2 regions of the Paenibacillus sp. WLX1005 genome follow, and region 1 is predicted to be linked to the other one. Evidence: a T-box and tRNA genes for the amino acid it is inferred to sense, from the RefSeq annotation. Region 1 holds a T-box; the other holds one or more tRNA genes.
The links. The T-box of region 1 lies ahead of metG (methionine--tRNA ligase). A T-box ahead of a tRNA ligase gene usually reads a tRNA of that ligase, here a tRNA-Met.
Positions count from the first base shown of each region.

Region 2: it has a tRNA-Met gene. The T-box ahead of metG (methionine--tRNA ligase) is inferred to sense a tRNA for this amino acid. The anticodon was not compared.

Region 1 is NZ_CP176756.1:3,597,196-3,607,085, reverse strand. It holds gene ACE3MZ_RS15415 (copper amine oxidase N-terminal domain-containing protein) at 1-273, shown strand, start outside; gene ACE3MZ_RS15410 (Fur family transcriptional regulator) at 588-1,115, shown strand; gene yidD (membrane protein insertion efficiency factor YidD) at 1,121-1,441, shown strand; T-box leader at 1,486-1,735, shown strand; gene metG (methionine--tRNA ligase) at 1,827-3,851, shown strand; gene mntR (transcriptional regulator MntR) at 4,138-4,563, shown strand; gene ACE3MZ_RS15390 (family 10 glycosylhydrolase) at 4,712-6,391, shown strand; gene ACE3MZ_RS15385 (hypothetical protein) at 6,612-7,031, opposite strand; gene ACE3MZ_RS15380 (DUF1385 domain-containing protein) at 7,036-8,028, opposite strand; gene ACE3MZ_RS15375 (M24 family metallopeptidase) at 8,293-9,369, shown strand; gene efp (elongation factor P) at 9,602-9,890, shown strand, end outside.
Region 2 is NZ_CP176756.1:968,333-978,222, forward strand. It holds rRNA gene ACE3MZ_RS04205 (23S ribosomal RNA) at 1-652, shown strand, start outside; rRNA gene rrf (5S ribosomal RNA) at 715-831, shown strand; tRNA gene ACE3MZ_RS04215 (tRNA-Asn) at 872-947, shown strand; tRNA gene ACE3MZ_RS04220 (tRNA-Ser) at 951-1,042, shown strand; tRNA gene ACE3MZ_RS04225 (tRNA-Glu) at 1,066-1,137, shown strand; tRNA gene ACE3MZ_RS04230 (tRNA-Val) at 1,235-1,310, shown strand; tRNA gene ACE3MZ_RS04235 (tRNA-Met) at 1,332-1,405, shown strand; tRNA gene ACE3MZ_RS04240 (tRNA-Asp) at 1,410-1,485, shown strand; tRNA gene ACE3MZ_RS04245 (tRNA-Phe) at 1,559-1,634, shown strand; tRNA gene ACE3MZ_RS04250 (tRNA-Thr) at 1,650-1,725, shown strand; tRNA gene ACE3MZ_RS04255 (tRNA-Tyr) at 1,749-1,833, shown strand; tRNA gene ACE3MZ_RS04260 (tRNA-Trp) at 1,841-1,914, shown strand; tRNA gene ACE3MZ_RS04265 (tRNA-His) at 1,945-2,017, shown strand; tRNA gene ACE3MZ_RS04270 (tRNA-Gln) at 2,025-2,099, shown strand; tRNA gene ACE3MZ_RS04275 (tRNA-Gly) at 2,112-2,186, shown strand; tRNA gene ACE3MZ_RS04280 (tRNA-Cys) at 2,201-2,274, shown strand; tRNA gene ACE3MZ_RS04285 (tRNA-Arg) at 2,287-2,360, shown strand; gene ACE3MZ_RS04290 (hypothetical protein) at 2,609-2,920, shown strand; gene ACE3MZ_RS04295 (PspA/IM30 family protein) at 2,994-3,665, shown strand; gene ACE3MZ_RS04300 (PspC domain-containing protein) at 3,668-4,177, shown strand; gene ACE3MZ_RS04305 (PspA/IM30 family protein) at 4,179-4,913, shown strand; gene liaF (cell wall-active antibiotics response protein LiaF) at 5,206-5,874, shown strand; gene ACE3MZ_RS04315 (sensor histidine kinase) at 6,359-7,420, shown strand; gene ACE3MZ_RS04320 (response regulator transcription factor) at 7,425-8,072, shown strand; gene zwf (glucose-6-phosphate dehydrogenase) at 8,475-9,890, shown strand, end outside.

The DNA.
Region 1 (9,890 bases):
GTACTGTACAAAATCAAACTGGATATGGTAGCACCAAACACGCTTATTTCCTTTAATGCGCGTGGCGGACGTTACTCCGGTTATATTTATGTCAATGGCGTAAGTACTCCGATCAAAAATAACGGAGGTACAACTAGCGCCAACGATAACGTCGTTATTTACCGTACCGGTACATTGGATACAGAATCGGTCGAAATCTGGTTTACAGCTGCACCAGGCAGTAACTTGCCAGTCAACCTGCTGTTCAACCAGATGCCAAGCAAAAAACAATAATTAAGATCTGATACAAAGGATGTCTGCTCACAAACTTTGCCAGATCTGAACAACTGGAACCTACACCTGTTATCGATATGGGAATCCCTAACTATCGTGTACAGGTTATCCAGTTACAGATAGCCGGAGCCGCCATTGCGGTTCCGGTTTTTTCTATGTATTGCATGATCTACCGTTTGGGACGGATATAATAATTCTGGTATTTTATGAAGAAATATTCGGCAGCGCGTTCGTTTTCGTGTATAATAGTTATGATTACGAATAGTGTTGATTGTGTACGTAATTGGTTCAGAACGATGACAGGAGGAAGATTCATGCTGTCCACAGAGCAAATTATTGATATTATGTCCAAGCAGGGTCTGCGTATTACCGATCAGCGCCGAACGCTGGCAAAGCTGTTCGCCGAAGCACCGGGCTATCTAACTGCCAAGGATGTATACGAATATATGGAACGTAAATATAGTGGTCTTAGCTTTGATACGGTGTATCGCAATCTTCGTGTTATGCAGGAGCTGGGCGTGTTGGAGCAGATCGTGTTTGAAGATGGAGTGAAATTCAAAAGTCATTGCAGTCAGGATCATCATCACCATCATATGATCTGTTTGCAATGCGAGAAAACGTACCCGATTGCTTTTTGCCCAATGGATATGACGGATATGCCGGATGAGTTTCAGGTTATTCGTCATAAGTTTGAAGTGTTCGGCTACTGCAAGGAATGTCTGGCACAACAGGCTGGATATAATAGTGAAGAGGGTGTACCCGTCGGTGGTGATGGCAAGGAAGGGCCTGCGCTTCATTTGAAAAAGAAAGCCGTATCCACAGCGGTAGGGAAACATCAGTGAATACATTGCAAAAGTTGAGCCGTCGCGCTGTGCAGGTGCCGATTCACTTTTACCGTAAATGTATTTCTCCCTTGAAGCCGCCCAGTTGTCGCTTCTATCCAACCTGCTCACAATATGCACTGGAAGCGATTGAAGTGCATGGTGTGCTCAAGGGGAGCTGGATGGCAGCGCGCCGGATTAGCAAATGTCATCCCTTTCATCCCGGCGGCATCGATCTCGTTCCGCCACCGCGCCGTTCCCACATCAACCCTGTCCATACAGACAGCGGCGATGAACAGGAGCAGCGCGGCAACCATGAATACAAACAGGACCCGCGGAACGCTTGACAGCTTCGGCGGGTATTCGGTATATTGAGAAACATAGTCATATATGCAATCCAGTGAACGGATAAGTATACGGAATAGGCACAGCACAGAGAGCCGGAATAGCTGCGAACCGGTCTGGAAGCCACTGTAGAACATGGTCCGGGAGGAACTGAAGTCGAGCTACCGCATAACGGTACGTAAGGCTCCAGCGTAAGCCCGCGTTAAGGGTCAGCCTGCATAGGCTGCTGAGCCTACTTTTGCAAAAAAGTGGGGAAGTTGGGTGGTAACGCGTGAGTACAAGCTCTCGTCCCATTAGGGATGGGGGCTTTTTTGTGTCCATATGCTGCGCGGTACGGTATATATGCTGATCAGAATGCGGATGTATTTTACACAAGGAGGAACAATCATGCCAGAAGAGAAAAACACATTTTATATTACGACCCCGATTTATTATCCAAGTGACAAGCTGCATATCGGTCACGCCTACACAACGGTGGCAGGCGATGCGATGGCGCGCTACAAGCGTCTGCGCGGATATGAGGTGCGTTATCTGACCGGTACGGACGAGCATGGTCAGAAGATTGAGCGCAAAGCCGCTGAGAAAGGGCAAACGCCGCAGCAATTCGTCGATGGAATCGTTGAGGGTATTAAGAGCCTGTGGGACAAGCTGGATATTTCTTATGATGACTTTATCCGTACAACCGAAGAACGCCACAAAAAGGTCGTACAGGACATCTTTGATCGTCTGCTGGAGCAGGGCGACATTTACAAAGGCGAATACGAAGGCTGGTACAGTATTCCAGATGAAACGTTCTACACCGAGACTCAGCTGGTTGATGTAGAGCGCAACGATAAAGGCGAAGTGATCGGTGGGAAAAGCCCAGATAGCGGTCACCCGGTCGAACTGGTCAAAGAAGCATCGTACTTTTTCCGCATGAGCAAATATGCCGATCGTTTGCTGAAATATTATCAGGATCACCCGGACTTTATTCAACCGGAATCGCGTAAAAATGAAATGATCAATAACTTTATTAAACCGGGTCTGGAAGATCTGGCTGTATCGCGGACGACATTTGATTGGGGCGTTAAAGTCAAAAACGATCCGAAGCACGTCGTATACGTCTGGATCGATGCACTGTCTAACTATATTACAGCGCTCGGTTATGGCAGCGACAATGAGGAGCTGTTCAACAAGTTCTGGCCGGCAGACATCCATCTGGTTGGGAAAGAAATTGTGCGTTTCCATACGATCTATTGGCCAATTATGCTGATGGCACTGGATATCCCACTGCCGAAAAAAGTATTCGGTCACGGCTGGCTGCTGATGAAAGACGGCAAAATGTCCAAGTCCAAAGGGAATGTCGTTGACCCGGTTACGCTGATCGATCGTTATGGTCTGGATGCACTGCGTTACTATCTGCTGCGTGAAGTGCCATTTGGCTCTGACGGTACATTTACACCGGAAAGCTTTGTAGATCGTGTAAACTCCGATCTGGCGAATGATCTCGGTAATCTGCTCAACCGTTCTGTGGCGATGATCGACAAATATTGTAGTGGCTCCGTGCCTGCCTACAATGGTGTTGTCAACGAAGTGGATGGTAAATTGCAAGAATTCATCGGCGATACAATCGGCAAGATTGAAACGGCGATGGAAAAACTGGAGTTCTCGGTTGCACTGACTGCGATCAGCCAGCTAATTAGCCGTACGAACAAATATATCGATGAAACGCAGCCATGGGTGCTGGCGAAGGATGAAGACAATCGTCCACAATTGGATTCGGTTATGTTCCATCTGGCAGAAGCGCTGCGCATCATTTCCATCTTGCTGGAGCCGTTCCTGACACGCGCACCGAAGCAGATTCGTCAGCAAATCGGTATTACCGATGGCGAGCTGACAACATGGGAGAGTACTGGTCGTTTCGGTCTGATTCCAGCAGGAACGTCTGTAGCCAAAGGTGATCCAATCTTCCCGCGTCTGGATTCCAAAGAAGAAGTGGCATACATCGTGGAAGCGATGGGCGGCGTACTGAAAACGGAAGCTGAGCAAACGGCGACAACCGAACAGCAAACGGTCACTGCACCAGCTGTAGAAGAAGAGGAATCTACACCAGAAATCAGCATCGACGATTTTGCCAAAGTTGAGCTGCGTGTTGCGCAGGTCATCGCTGCTGAGCCAGTGAAAAAAGCCGACAAGCTGCTGAAGCTGCAACTGGATCTGGGCTTTGAGCAACGTCAGGTCGTATCCGGCATCGCCAAATTCTACACACCGGAAGAACTGGTCGGACGCAAAGTGATCTGCGTGACCAACCTGAAGCCAGTTAAGCTGCGCGGCGAAGAATCCCGCGGTATGATTCTGGCGGCATCGCAAGGCGATCAACTGACGCTGGCAACCGTACCGGATAACATGCCAAACGGCGCTATCGTCAAGTAATCATACACAACTATCCTAATTGTAAAATAAGCAAACAACCGTTATTTTCATACGAAAACGAGAACGGATATACAAGTTGGAACGAACCTTTCATACCGCTGCGATTTGGATGTGCAGCGTGTGTGAAAGGTTCTTTATCCGGTAAAAAAACAGGTGAAAACTTGCCAACCGCTCGTTATTCCATGTATGATTATTGAATGAACCATGTGATTCTGGTCGCAAGCAGCGATGTGTGGAACACGCGACATGATCACGTATTAGAGAGTGTAATTAAAGGGGGAGCAAGATGCCAACGCCCAGTATGGAAGACTATTTGGAGCGCATCTACAAGCTGATTGATCAAAAGGGCTATGCGCGTGTATCGGATATTGCCGAAGGGCTGGAAGTTCATCCTTCATCCGTTACAAAAATGATCCAGAAGCTGGATAAAGATGAGTACCTGATTTATGAGAAATATCGTGGCCTCGTGCTGACAAGCAAAGGGAAGAAAATGGGGAAACGACTCGTAGAGCGTCACCAACTGCTGGAAGATTTTCTGGATATTATCGGAGTCAATCCCGATTATATATACAAGGACGTAGAAGGCATTGAGCATCATCTGAGCTGGGATTCGATTACGCAGATCGAGACGCTGGTTGAATATTTCCGACGCGACCCGGAACGTGTGGAAGCACTGAAACAGCTGCAAAATGAGCTAGTTAGCGATTCATAAGGCAGACATCTGTCGTTCATCTGACAGATGTCTTTTATTTTGTGCGCAACTTTTGACCTTGAATCAGGTTTAACTAACTAAGAGCAGTATGCCGTATAGAGAGACGTTGGGCAGAGGGGCAAATGATGTACTGGAGGTACAACAATATATGAAATGGATTCGCTTTACATCTTTATTTCTGGCACTTGTCGTTATTTTCCCGGTAATTAGCAGCACGATGACTTCAGCAGCATCAAACATTCAGATTGTACTGGATGGCAAGACGATTCAAGGAGACGCAGCTCCGTACATAACGAGCGACAGCAATGTCACGATGGTGCCGCTGCGACTGATCAGTGAAAATCTAGGTGCTACGATCGGCTGGAATCAACAGACCAGCACCGTAACGATCAACAGTGGTAAGAACAAGCTGGTGCTGACGTCAGGGCAACCTACTGCTACTGTCAACGGTACGTCGGTATCGCTGGATACATCGGTTCAAATGAAAGGCGGACGCGTGATGGTGCCACTGCGTTTTATCGGTGAAGGTCTTGGCTTGACTGTTGGCTGGAACCAAGGGACGCAGACCGTAACCTTGCAAACAGGCAGTACAGCTAGCGACGATACAACGACTGGCAGCACAACTGGCAATGGTAGCGTGCTGGGAACGTCGAACAGCTCGGGTAGTACGACGACAGGTACATCAACCTCGACCAGTACAACAAGCAAACCGACCACCAGTGCCAAAAAGGAAATGCGTGGTGCATGGATTTCTACCGTATTCAATCTGGATTGGCCAAGCAGCAGTACATCCGGTGCTACCAAGCAAAAGCAGGAATTTTCCAGTCTGCTGGATCAATTGCAGGGCATGGGAATGAACGCGGTGTTCGTACAAGTTCGCCCTTCTGGTGATGCATTGTACAAATCGTCCACGATGCCATGGTCGAAATATCTGACCGGCACACAGGGCAAAAATCCGGGCTATGATCCACTCTCTTATATGGTAACCGAAGCGCATAAGCGCGGCATGGAGATCCACGCATGGTTTAACCCATTCCGAGCGACAACCGATGCCAATACAAGTTCACTAGCATCCAATCATGTGGTGCTTCAACATCCGGACTGGGTGATCAAGTTCGATAACAAATACTACATCAATCCGGGCATTCCGGCGGCACGTCAATCGATCATTGATACAGTGATGGAGGTCGTGAACAATTACGATGTGGATGGGGTACATTTGGACGATTATTTCTACCCATCCTCAGAGACGACATCTAACAAATTTGCTGACGATAGCACGTATACAACGTACAAAGGCAAAACCTCCAGCAAAGCAGAGTGGAGACGTGCTAACATCAACAGCTTTATTCAAGATCTGGGCGCAGACATTCATGCGGCTAAACCATCTGTTCGTTTCGGTGTCAGTCCGTTTGGCGTATGGCGTAACAAATCCACTGACATCACTGGTTCTGATACCAAGGCTGGTGTGACCGCTTATGACAGCATGTCTGCCGATACACGCACTTGGATCAAAAATAAATGGATCGACTATATCGCACCACAGGTATACTGGAGCATGACACTGCCAGTTGCCCGTTATGACAAAGTAGTCGATTGGTGGGTAAATGAAACGAAGAACACGGGCGTCGATCTGTACATCGGTCATGCTATTTACAAAATCAACACTCCGGAAGTCGGCTGGAATACCTCGAATGAGATCATTAACCAGCTCAAATACAATGCCAAATACAGCACAATCAAAGGCAGCATCTTCTTCAGCGCCAAAGACCTGAAAAAGAACCCGCTGGATGTGCTCAGCAAGCTGCGCTCGTACTGGGGACTATAAGTCACTATAAAGGCAACCTGTCATTGGGATGATCCAAGTGACAGAGATTGCTTACACTGCCTATTCTATTGCGCAGGAGATATAGAAAGTAAACGGAAATCAACACAAAAAGAGCTGCTCCCTACGAGGGAAGCAGCTCTTTTATTATGTTTTATTATAGGTTATACCAGATCGGTACAGCGTGTAGATTAGGACAGAAGATAAGGTTCTACGCATATAGTCAATGAAACTTTGGAATTTCCTCGTCATCTTTGCCTTTGTTGCCCTGAATGACCTGAAACGGATAATTCTTTTTCGGCTTATTGCCGCCCGAACCGGATACATTTTTACCTGGTGTACCGGATTTGGCAAAAGGAGATGACTTGGACACGTTTTTGTAATTGCTCTGTTGTGCTTTGATTTTGGCCATCGTCCGCGCAGAAGGCTTCACCTTCGGTTGATTGCGTGCGCCTCCTTGAAATGCCGAAGAACGAAAAGCAAATATCAGAATGCCGATGAGCACTAGTGTAACGATAATACCGCTCCAATCAATCGTAGAAGGCATAAAGATCATGCGGTAGATTCCCCAGACCAGTCCGACCAACGCCAGTACAGCCATAACACCAATAAACACCGTTTGAGCAGGTGACTTTCTCATCATTACATCATCCTTTCACAGGGTCAGGAGAAGCATCCGGTACAATTGTGGCTACAGATTGTCGTTCCAGCTGCGTATCAAGTTCGCGCATCCGGTTGAAGGAGGCGATGGATACTTCCAGCTGATCTAGCGTAGGTTCTTTTGTGGTGAGCAGTTGCAGCCACAATCCCGGGTAGCCCAGATAACGCAGCACCGGAATATCCCGCAAACTATTCGTAAACTTCAGAAACTCAAATGAAACGCCGATCACGACCGGTAGCAGCACAATTCGTTGAATAATGCGCTCGGTCATGCCATCCCAGTGAAAGAGAGAGTAGATCAATACACCAATAATGACAGTCAAAATAATAAAGCTGCTACCGCAACGATAGTGAAGACGGCTAAATTGCTGTACCTTCTCAGGTGTTAGCTCGGAGCCGTTCTCATACGCGGTAATAACTTTGTGCTCGGCACCGTGATATTGGAACAGGCGCTTGATGATCGGTGTCTGGGAGATGCCCCACAGATACGCGAGCAGCAGGATAATCTTGATCGCCCCTTCCAGCAATGTATGCAAAAACTGGCTCTGGAATAAATGCGAGAATAAGAAGCCTTCAATTGCTGCCGGTACGACGGTGAAGATTAGCTTGCCGACGATTAGAGACAGAATACCGACAACGGCAACACCGAGAATCGTATTGAGGCTTGTTTTGGATTGTTCTTTTTCCTTTTCGCGGGCGTATTCTTCCGGGTCCATCTGGTCTTCAGAATAAGCGTCTGCCGCATAGTTGAGATGGCGCGAGCCTTTGGCGCTGGAATCGATCAGACTGACGATACCACGCAGCAATGGAACACGTCGCAGAGAGCGTACCCATGCTTTGTCACTGCGTGGAACTTCCAGATAGGTGATCTCACCGTCCTTGCGTCTGACTGCGGTCACATTGACGTGTTTGCCGCCGAACATCACGCCTTCGATTACGGCCTGGCCGCCATAGCTGACTGGAGAAGATTGTTTTGGCAAGTACAGTCACCCTTCCATAATTGATCATCCGGATGGATGATGGTTAAAGTAGCATTTACGCCTTTTTCTGTAAAAATAAATGGCGAATGATGGCGCAAAGTGTTGATACACTATATTGTAGCGGATTTCCCGTATCATTACCACATGTTCCAAACCGCTGCGCTATGCGGAATGTTACAACTGACTATTCTCAAAAATGCCGCTGGTATGGTAAAATAATCTCTGGCTATTTGAAGACAGAACGGAGCGAAGGGGAGAGTGTTTATGACTACAGCACGTTTAAACCAATTGCGCCAGGCTATGCAGGAGCGCGAGCTGGAAGCAATCCTGATTACAAGCGGTATTAACCGCCGGTATGTGACTGGTTTTACAGGTTCTGCTGGCTATGTACTGGTAACCGCAGAGCAGGCGTATTTGCTGACCGATTTCCGTTATATGACTCAGGCGCCGGAACAGGCGACTGCTTTTACCGTCGTGGAGCACAAGCCGAATGTAGCAGAGACTGTGAAGGAATTGCTATCTAGTTGGGGTGTAGGTAAGCTTGGATTTGAACAGGAGCATGTATCGTTCAGCCGGTATGCGACTTACAAGGAACAATTGGCTCCAATCGAACTGGTGCCGGTATCTGGACTGGTCGAAGGCATTCGTAACTTCAAGGATGCAGACGAGATTGCCTTGATCCAAAAAGCGACTGAAATCGCTGACAAAACGTATGAGCATATCCTCGGCTACATCAAGCCAGGTGTCACCGAAAAAGAACTGGAACTGGAAATGGAATTTTTCATGCGCCGTTTGGGTGCTTCCGGTCCATCATTTGAGACGATTGTCGCTTCTGGTGTACGTTCCGCGCTGCCACACGGTACAGCGAGCGAGAAGCCAGTAGGACGCGATGAGTTCATTACGTTCGACTTTGGCGCATTGTACAACGGATATGTATCTGATCTGACGCGTACCGTATTCGTAGGTACACCTTCGGATAAACATCGTGAGATCTACAATATCGTACTGGAATCGCAGCTGCATACACTGGAAAACCTGAAACCAGGTTTGACTGGTAAGCAAGCGGATGCACTCTCCCGCGACATTATCTCTTCGCACGGTTATGGCGATGCGTACGGACACAGTGCCGGACACGGAATCGGTCTGGAAGTACATGAGGATATCCGCCTGTCCAAAATGAGCGATATGGTGCTCAAGCCGGGCATGGTCGTTACCGTCGAGCCAGGCATTTATATTCCGGGCTTTGGTGGTGTGCGCATTGAAGACGATGTGTTGATTACCGAAACTGGGATTACTGTACTGACTCATTCCAGCAAAGAATTCACGATTTTACCGGCATAACATTTTCCGCTTCCAGCAGGTTGCGGAGACGATGATGCCGAATAAAATAAATGGAGCATGCGCGAGCGCACATTCCGCAATATTCTGCATACAGCCGTCAATATACGCTGGCAGAATGGTACAATATATAGAAGTGAGGCTGATGACATTCACTACGAATGTTTCAGCGGCAGTAAAAATGAACATATATTGTATGACCACTGGCTTTACCCATACATGAGGAGGCGTTATTTTGATTTCAGTTAACGATTTTAAAACAGGCTTGACCGTGGAAGTAGACGGCAACATTTTCTCCGTTCTTGAATTCCAACACGTAAAACCAGGTAAAGGTGCTGCATTCGTGCGCTCCAAGCTGAAAAACCTGCGTAACGGTAACGTTGTTGAGCGCACATTCCGTGCTGGTGAAACGATTGCCCGTGCCCAAATCGAGAACCGTGGCGTACAATACCTGTATGCAAGCGGCGAAGAGCATACATTCATGGACAACGAAACTTATGACCAGTTTGAGCTGAACGAAAGCC
Region 2 (9,890 bases), 2.6 Mb from region 1:
CAGTTTGACTGGGGCGGTCGCCTCCTAAAATGTAACGGAGGCGCCCTAAGGTTCCCTCAGAATGGTTGGAAATCATTCGAAGAGTGCAAAGGCAAAAGGGAGCTTGACTGCGAGACCTACAAGTCGAGCAGGGACGAAAGTCGGGCTTAGTGATCCGGTGGTACCGCATGGAAGGGCCATCGCTCAACGGATAAAAGCTACCCTGGGGATAACAGGCTTATCTCCCCCAAGAGTCCACATCGACGGGGAGGTTTGGCACCTCGATGTCGGCTCATCGCATCCTGGGGCTGAAGTAGGTCCCAAGGGTTGGGCTGTTCGCCCATTAAAGCGGTACGCGAGCTGGGTTCAGAACGTCGTGAGACAGTTCGGTCCCTATCTGTCGTGGGCGTAGGAAATTTGAGAGGAGCTGTCCTTAGTACGAGAGGACCGGGATGGACGCACCGCTGGTGTACCAGTTGTTCCGCCAGGAGCATCGCTGGGTAGCTACGTGCGGACGGGATAAGCGCTGAAAGCATCTAAGCGTGAAGCCCCCCTCAAGATGAGATTTCCCAAGTAGTAAGACCCCTTGAAGACGACGAGGTTGATAGGTTGGGGGTGGAAGTGCAGCAATGCATGGAGCTGACCAATACTAATCGGTCGAGGGCTTATCCAAGATTCTAAACACGCGATGGATCGTTTCGGATTCAGTTTTCAGGTGATCAACACATCTGCACGTTTGGTGATGATGGCGGAGGGGTTCCACACGTACCCATCCCGAACACGACCGTTAAGCCCTCCAGCGCCGATGGTACTTGGACCGCAGGGTCCTGGGAGAGTAGGACGTTGCCAAGCGAAATAGCAAGACTAGCCACTTCTAGGGAGTGGCGACTATTCCCTGATAGCTCAGTTGGTAGAGCACTCGACTGTTAATCGAGTTGTCACAGGTTCGAGTCCTGTTCGGGGAGCCATATGGAGAGGTGTCCGAGTTGGCCGAAGGAGCACGATTGGAAATCGTGTAGGCGTCACAAGCGTCTCGAGGGTTCGAATCCCTCTCTCTCCGCCATATGTTTTCTCTATTAATTATAAGGCCCGTTGGTCAAGGGGTTAAGACACCTCCCTTTCACGGAGGTAACAGGGGTTCGAATCCCCTACGGGTCATATCTTTACTTCAATACTCATAGTATTGATTGTACATAGAAGTTGATAGGTTTGACATTAACTTGAAAATGATGATACAATCAATCTTGTGTCCTATGGAGACTTAGCTCAGCTGGGAGAGCATCTGCCTTACAAGCAGAGGGTCGGGGGTTCGATCCCCTCAGTCTCCACCATCTAGAATTTCTTATCAACGACGCGGGGTGGAGCAGTCCGGTAGCTCGTCGGGCTCATAACCCGAAGGTCACAGGTTCAAATCCTGTCCCCGCAATGATGGAACCGTGGTGTAGGGGTTAACATGCCTGCCTGTCACGCAGGAGATCGCGGGTTCAAATCCCGTCGGTTCCGCCATTTTTATCTTGTATCTTCTCGGCTACTGGATTGAATGTAAGTAGAGAGTCGACACTGTACCATGCATCATTAAGGCTCGGTAGCTCAGTCGGTAGAGCAGAGGACTGAAAATCCTCGTGTCGGCGGTTCGATTCCGTCCCGAGCCACCATTTTTATTTACACTTGCCGGTGTAGCTCAGTTGGTAGAGCAACTGACTTGTAATCAGTAGGTCGGGGGTTCAAATCCTCTCGCCGGCACCATTTTTTCTTTCTTTTCTTACTATGGAGGCTTAGCGAAGTGGCCAAACGCAGCAGACTGTAAATCTGTTCTCTCTGAGTTCGGTGGTTCGAATCCATCAGCCTCCACCAGTTTTATAGGGGCATAGTTTAAAGGTAGAACAGCGGTCTCCAAAACCGTTAGTGTGGGTTCAATTCCTGCTGCCCCTGCCATATTATATTTTATTCACTTTTCATACTTTGGCGGTCGTGGCGAAGGGGTTAACGCATCGGACTGTGACTCCGACATTCGCGGGTTCAATTCCCGTCGATCGCCCTTTTATAGGGGATTAGCCAAGCGGTAAGGCAACGGACTTTGACTCCGTCACGCACAGGTTCGAATCCTGTATCCCCTGCCATTACTTCATTGAGCGGACGTGGCTCAGCGGTAGAGCATCGCCTTGCCAAGGCGAGGGTCGCGGGTTCGATTCCCGTCGTCCGCTCCATTTCAATTTTATATGGCGCCATAGCCAAGTGGTAAGGCACAGCTCTGCAAAAGCTTTATCCCCAGTTCGAATCTGGGTGGCGCCTCCAGTATTTTATTAAGCGCCCTTAGCTCAGCTGGATAGAGCGTTTGACTACGAATCAAAAGGCCAGGAGTTCGAATCTCTTAGGGCGCGTATCTTTTTAAATTATAAGCTCATTAGTTCATGAAGAAGTTCATGTGCTAATGAGCTTTTTTTGTTGTATTGTATTATTTTTTATTTTATATTGCATTGAAGCAGAATTGCTTTATTAACGTTCATTTTCCTATATACTCCCCGTCTAAGGTCTAGGTCAAAATACCATCCCCGGTCCATTTTGCAATGCTATCATTTTCTTTAGAATGTAGTTATAAGGCAATTGAGTATTAAGGGAGGTGAGTACAGTGAATATTAATCGGAAAAGTGTTGCAGCTGTCGGACTGATTGTCATTGGGGCATTGATTGTATTCGGAAAATTCGTTCCTGTTTTACATAGTCTGATGGGGCATTTGATCGGACTGCTCTTCCCAGTTGCATTGATTGCACTTGGTTATTATGCGCTTCAAAGTGGACGTAAAGTTCTTGGCTTCGTACTAGCAATCATCGGAGCATGTATTCTTTTCTCCAAACTTTCTTTCTTAATCGGACCAATTATTGGTATTGCTCTTGTTGTCGGTGGTGTCTATATGCTCAAGAATCGTCATCAAACGTACTAATTGCGTTCGAACGTTGAATGATGAAGTGGAATTACTAACCCGTGCACTACAGTAAGGGAGGGAGCATTTACCCATGAACATGTTCAAACGTATACGGGATATCACCGTAGCGACTTTAAATGAAAAGCTGGAACAAAGTCAGGATCCGGTTCGATTGATTGATCAGTTTTTGCTGGATACTCGTCAGGAGATTGCGGAGGCAGAGCAGCTGCATAACAGCATTTCGCATCACACACGTCAACTGAATCATCATGTGGAAAAAGCATCTGCAATGCGCCAGAAACGTGAAGAACAAGCGATGTTGGCTCTGAAAGCGGAAGAGGAAGAATTGGCACGTATGGCTTTGCAGGAAAAGGTTATGTATGAAGAAAAGGAAAACCAGTATCATGATTTGCTGGATAAAAATAAAGAAGCGCTCAACGAGATCGAGTATCAGTTGAATACGCTGAAATCGGAATATCAGATTGTGTATAGCAAACGTGAATATTATCATGCTCGCATGGAAACACTTCGTTTACAGCAGCAGATGAATCGACGTTTTGGCAATGGAGGCGGCAACATGCCTTCCTTTAATCGACTGGAAGATCGCATCTCTGATTGGGAGCTTGAAGCCAAAGCGGTACGTGATGTACGTCAGATGGACAGTTATCCATCCGGTGGTTCTGATCCCGCCAGTGCGATTGCACTTGATGCCGAGCTTGAGCGTCTGAGACGCAAGCTTGATCAGCAGCGGAAGGAGGGCTGAATATGCGACCGAAGTTGTACCGGTCGAGCAATGACCGGATGTTATCCGGATTGACGGGCGGATTGGGGCATTATTTTCAGATCAACCCGACGCTACTGCGGATACTGCTTATTCTGAGTATCCCATTCACGGGTGGAACTACGATCTTGATCTATCTGATTGCGATCTTCATCGTACCAAAAGAACCGCCTATGTATCGTCCGTTCGATTTTGGTCCGGATGCACATGATCCTCGTTTTGAACAGGATCGTTATGGTGGTGAACGTCATACGTATGGCGGGTATTGGGGAACTTCCCAGAATGCCTATGAGCCAGATAAGTATGCTGAGCCGCATAAAAGCAATACGCGTTATTTTGGCCAAAATCGCCCACCTTACGAACAGCCGGAGCCAGTCAATAAAGCAACCGCTGACTTGGACTCTATGATGAAAAATATCGAAACAAAAGCACTGCGCAAGGAAGTTGAAGAGCTTCGCAAAAAAATTGCTCAATACGAGAAGGGAGAACAATAACATGGGAGTATTTAAAAGATTGAAAGATATGACAAAGGCATCGGTAAATGAAATGCTGGATAAGGTGGAAGATCCGATTGTGATGCTGAACCAGTATCTGCGCGATATGGAAGCTGAGATTCATCAATCCGAGGTGACGGTAGCAAAACAAATGGCGAACGAGCGCCGTATGAAGCAGCGTTTGGAAGAAGCAGGTCGCATGGCAGCACAACGTGAAAGCCAAGCAACCGCAGCACTGAAAAGTGGGCAGGAAGAAGTGGCACGTCGTCTGCTGGAAGAAAAATTGTACTTTGATCAGAAGTATGTAGAATATGGCGATATGCATGCACAGGCGAAAGAGCAAGTAGCTGGTCTGATGACTCAATTGCATGAAATGAAAGACGAATTCTACAAAATGCGTAATAAACGCAATGAGCTGGTATCCCGTGCTCAAATGGCGAAAGCGAAAAAACAAATGGCGAAAGTTAGCTCCGGTGACTCTTTGAACCGTGGTAGCGCATCGCTTGGATTTAGCCGTATGGAAGAAAAAATTATGCAAATGGAAGCGGAAGCTGATGTACTGCGTGTTCCTTACAACAGCTCCGGCTATAACACTCCATATATCAATGCTGAGCAGGCTGAAAAGCAACTCAAAGTAGATGAGCAGCTGAATCTGCTGAAAAGCAAACTGGCAGGTCCATCCACACCTAAAACAATCGAATCTAGCGCACGACCTGCTGACGAATCTACGCATTGATTAGTCTCATAACATCGAATCTAATAAAAAGTATTGATGAAGACAATGATTGATATGCGTAAATTGAAGATATATTCTAGTCAGCAATATTGATTCCAATAAGTGTATACGTACCAAGTGATTACAAAGAAATATTTCGTAATACACGTAGATAATTGGAATGTTGATATGAGTTCAAGATACGTTCGTAATATGATATAGTTAGATAGGTTAAGCCATACAGCGTGTGTCTGATGCATGCAGTATGGCTTTTCCACTACATGCCTGGGATGGGCGGTAAAGGAGGGGTGACATGAACAGAAAAAGAGATGCAGCTGCGGTAGTGTTAATCGGGCTGGGAATGCTGATTTTGCTAGGACCGTTTTTTGGCTTTTTTACGATTGTCGCTCTTCTTTTGCTGCTGATCGGCGTACTTGGATTACGCAAAGGTAAAATGAAGCAGGGGTATATTTGTTTGTCGATTGGCACAGGGCTGTTGCTGTTGGATCATTTGGCATTAGTTCTAGGTATTGTGTTGATCTCGCTGGGATGGTTTTATTTCCGAGCGAACAAGGCGCACCGTGGGCAGAAGCATCATGCGAAGCAGAATTTTATCAATACGTCGCAGCATAATCGTGATCCATGGTTGATGCAAAGCAGTAGTTCGTGGCATGCCATTGGCGATATTGATTATGATTTGTCGCTGGCAATGGCTGAAGATGCGGAGACGGTGTTGTATTTTCAGGGGATTATTGGTGATCTTGATTTTACGATTCCAGAGGAGTATGGTGTGGAGATTGAAGCACATGTGCTGTTTGGGCAGATTGGGTTTGATCCGGATCGTCGGTCTGGCGTAGAGCGCAGACAGGGAGTATTGAACCGGGTGCAGTGGACATCAGCGAATTATGGCAGCAGTGTGCAGCGGGTGAAGTTGGTTGTATTTTATGTGGCAGGTGACTTGAATATTCGGTTGTCGGCATAATTAGTCTGTAGTTGTAGTTGTAGTTGTAGTTGTAGTTGTAGTTGTAGTTGTAGTTGTAGTTGTAGTTGTAGTTGTAGTTGTAGTTGTAGTTGTAGTTGTAGTTGTGTTTTGCTATAACTCGTTGGGATAGAGAGTAATGAGAGCGGATTTGTTTTCTATAATAATAGGTGGAAATGTATAGGGCTGTTTGAGTGAGATGAATGAGTTGGTTGTGATTGGATTTTGTAGAGTATGGAACAGGTGGGACGGGTGGATATTGGGAGGAGATGTTAGGATTTCTCGATTGCATCTGTCTTTTGAGTAGGAACGAATGAAGTGTGGATTGTCAGAGAAGGCTTATTTGTAACGGTGTATAGTTAATGTGCATAATGTACATTTCATATTCATGTTGGATTGTTACTGTATGTTTTATGTGGGTATACGGTTAATGGGAAGGCTATGACGAGATGCAGTTAAGCCGATGTCGGGACGGAGGGATACATAGATGACGAAACGGAAATCTGCTGACATGATTGTTCGCAGTATGAGTGAAGGGGTGCTGTTGGCAGTCCTTTTGTTGATTGTAGTGATGTATGTGCTATATACGTCCGGGCATCTCGATCTGGAGGATTCTTGGGAAGCGTGGCTGCGCACAGGCATTGCGCTATGTATTCCGGTGATGGTGATTGGGGCATTGTTTGGACTGTATCATTCACTGCGGCTCAAGATGCGGATTGATAAGCTGCGGGAGACACTGCTTATGTGGGAAAAGGGAAGCTGGTCGCAGACAGCACCAGAATGGGGCAGTGATGAGTGGACGCGGCTTGGCGAGCAAATGGATCGCATCGGTAAAAAGTGGGGCGATCAGATCTCCAGTTTGCAGCGGTTATCTACTAACAATGCACAGCTTGCCGAACAGGCGCGGGTCTCGGCGATTATTGAAGAACGGCAACGGCTGGCACGCGAATTGCACGATGCGGTATCGCAGCAGTTATTTGCGATTTCGATGACGGCGACTGCGGTGGGGCGTACATTTGACAAAGACCCAGATCGGGCGAAGCGGCAAGTGCAGTTGATCGAAGAGATGTCGTCAGTGGCGCAGTCGGAGATGCGGGCGTTGTTACTCCATTTAAGACCGGTCTATTTGGAAGGAAAACGATTATATCAGGGCATTAGCGAGCTAGTGCTTGAGTTACAAACGAAGATTCCGATGGATATTGTGCTGGATATGGATGAAGACCTTCGGCTTGTCAAAGGGGTGGAGAATCATCTATTCCGTATTGTACAGGAAGCGCTATCCAACACGCTTCGTCATGCTAAGGCGAACCGGATGGAGATTCGTATTTTGCAAAAGGTAGACGCTGTACGAGTGACGTTGCGCGATGATGGTGTAGGCTTTGATCTGGATGAAACGAAGCAGACGTCATACGGATTGTCCACAATGCGAGAGCGCGTGAACGAAGTTGGCGGTACGATTCAGTATATTACGGCACCGGGGAAAGGGACGCGGATTGAGATCGTTGTGCCGATCGTGACATTACACACAGAAGAAAGCGGGTGGGCATAATAAGATGGATAACAGTGAATTGATCAAGGTGCTGCTGGTCGATGATCATGAGATGGTGCGTATTGGTCTAGCGGCGGTGCTCGATACAGAGGATGGGATTGAGGTCGTTGGCGAGGCAAGTAATGGGAATGACGGAATCCGATTAGCGCAGGAGTATCATCCAGACGTTGTGCTGATGGATCTGGTGATGGATGGAATGGATGGGATCGAAGCGACACGTAAGGTGCTGGAAATTAATCCGAACTGTAAAGTGATCGTGCTGACCAGCTATTTGGATGACGAGAAAATGTATCCGGTCATTGAAGCAGGTGCATTTAGTTATTTGCTCAAAACATCTCGTGCAAGCGAAATTGCCGATGCGATACGTGCAGCGGTACGCGGTCAATCGGTATTAGAGTCGCAAGTTGCTTCCAAAATGATGAGCCGTTTTCGCGAACCAGCCGAGCGTGCATTGCATGAACAACTGACTGAGCGGGAGATGGATGTACTGCGTTTACTGGCACAAGGGAAATCCAATCAGGATATTGCGGATGATCTGATCATCGGGATTAAAACAGTTAAATTTCATGTGACCAATCTGCTCGCTAAGCTGGGTGTAGAGGATCGGACGCAGGCGGCGATTTATGCGTACAAAAATGGTCTGGCGGAATGATAGAATGGGTAGTTTGCTGTAAAAGCCCTATGGCTCATCCGTATTGGTAGCGAAATGAGAAGTATATCATTTTGTGATTACTTAACTGACCAACCTAAAACGCCTATCTGATATACATGAATAGAAAACCGGCACTTCGCAGTTGCCGGTTTTTTGGTACATTGGTATGCTGATTGCGTAAGCCAGCTTTTTGATTACGTAAGCGATATCAATTTTAGCTTTACAAGGTATAAGTACTTTTGATAGGTGGTCAGATGGTATGGAATCGGGTAATTATGGTAAAATACGATTGATCAAAATGGCATCATGAGCACTATCTCACCAGCGTGATTTTTGTCCAGTACAGCAGCACCTTGTTCACTCTGCGGTAAAACAAAAATTTACATAGAAAGTGGAGGAGCCATGACGGATAATCAAACTTTGGAATCATTGCAGGCGCCTAGCGCAGTATTTTTCATTTTCGGAGCTACCGGTGATCTGGCGAGTCGTAAACTATTTCCGGCGATCTACAGTTTGTATCGTGAAGGCAAGCTGGCAGAGGATTTTGCAGTCATTGGGGTCGCACGTCGTCCACGTACGAATGAGGAGTTCCGTGTGAATGTGCGGGATTCGATTGATGAATTTTGTCGATATAAAGTGCGGCAGGATGAAGATTGGGATACATTTGCGCAGCATTTTGAATATAAATCATTGGATATTAACAATGTAGACGGATTCCGCGAATTGAATGAGCAGACCGAAGCATTGGAACAGAAATATAGCATTCCGGGGAATCGACTGTTCTTCCTTGCATTGGCACCGGAATTGTTTGGTAGTGTGTCGACCAATCTGCGGGATGGCGGCATGCTGGATGCGGATGGCTGGAATCGGCTGGTCATTGAGAAGCCCTTTGGTTATGATCTAGAATCGGCACGCAAGCTGAATGGCGAGATTACGGAAGTGTTTAAAGAAGATGAGATTTTCCGGATTGATCATTATCTCGGCAAAGAGATGGTGCAGAATATTGAAGTGATTCGCTTCGGCAATGCCTTTTTCGAGCCGCTTTGGAACAATCAGCATATTGCGAATGTGCAGATTACTCTGAGTGAAACGGTGGGCGTAGAAGAGCGTGGTGGGTATTACGACCATTCCGGTGCGCTGCGCGATATGGGGCAAAATCATATGCTGCAAATGCTGGCAATGATCGCGATGGAGCCGCCAAGTCGTCTGCTGGCGGAAGACATTCATGATGAAAAGGTGAAAGTGCTGCGTTCGCTGCGTCCCTACTTAAATCCAGAGGATGTAGATCAAAATGTAGTACGTGCGCAATATACAGCTGGTCAGTCCAAAGGTAAAGAGCTACCGGGTTATCGGGAAGAAGATAAAGTTGATCCGAATTCGACAACGGAGACGTATTTTGCCGCGCGTCTGTTCGTGGACAGCTTCCGCTGGGCGGGTGTGCCTTTTTACATTCGTACTGGTAAACGTCTGCCGGTCAAAACGACAGAGATTATTGTTGAGTTCAAGCGTACGCCAACCAATGTGTATCTCGGTCAGCGTCATAATCTGGAACCGAATCTACTCGTGATCCGGGTCAATCCGATGGAAGGCATTTATGTGAAGATCAATGCCAAAAAGCCGGGCTCCGATTCTGAGATTCAGCCGCTGGCGATGGAGTTCTGCCAAAGCTGTATGATCGGTATCAATTCGCCGGAAGCATATGAGCGATTGCTGGAAGACGCAGCACAGGGCGATTCGACGTACTTTACCCGCTGGGATGAAGTAGCAGCGGCATGGAGCTTTATCGATCATATCGACAATGCGTGGAAACAGCACCCG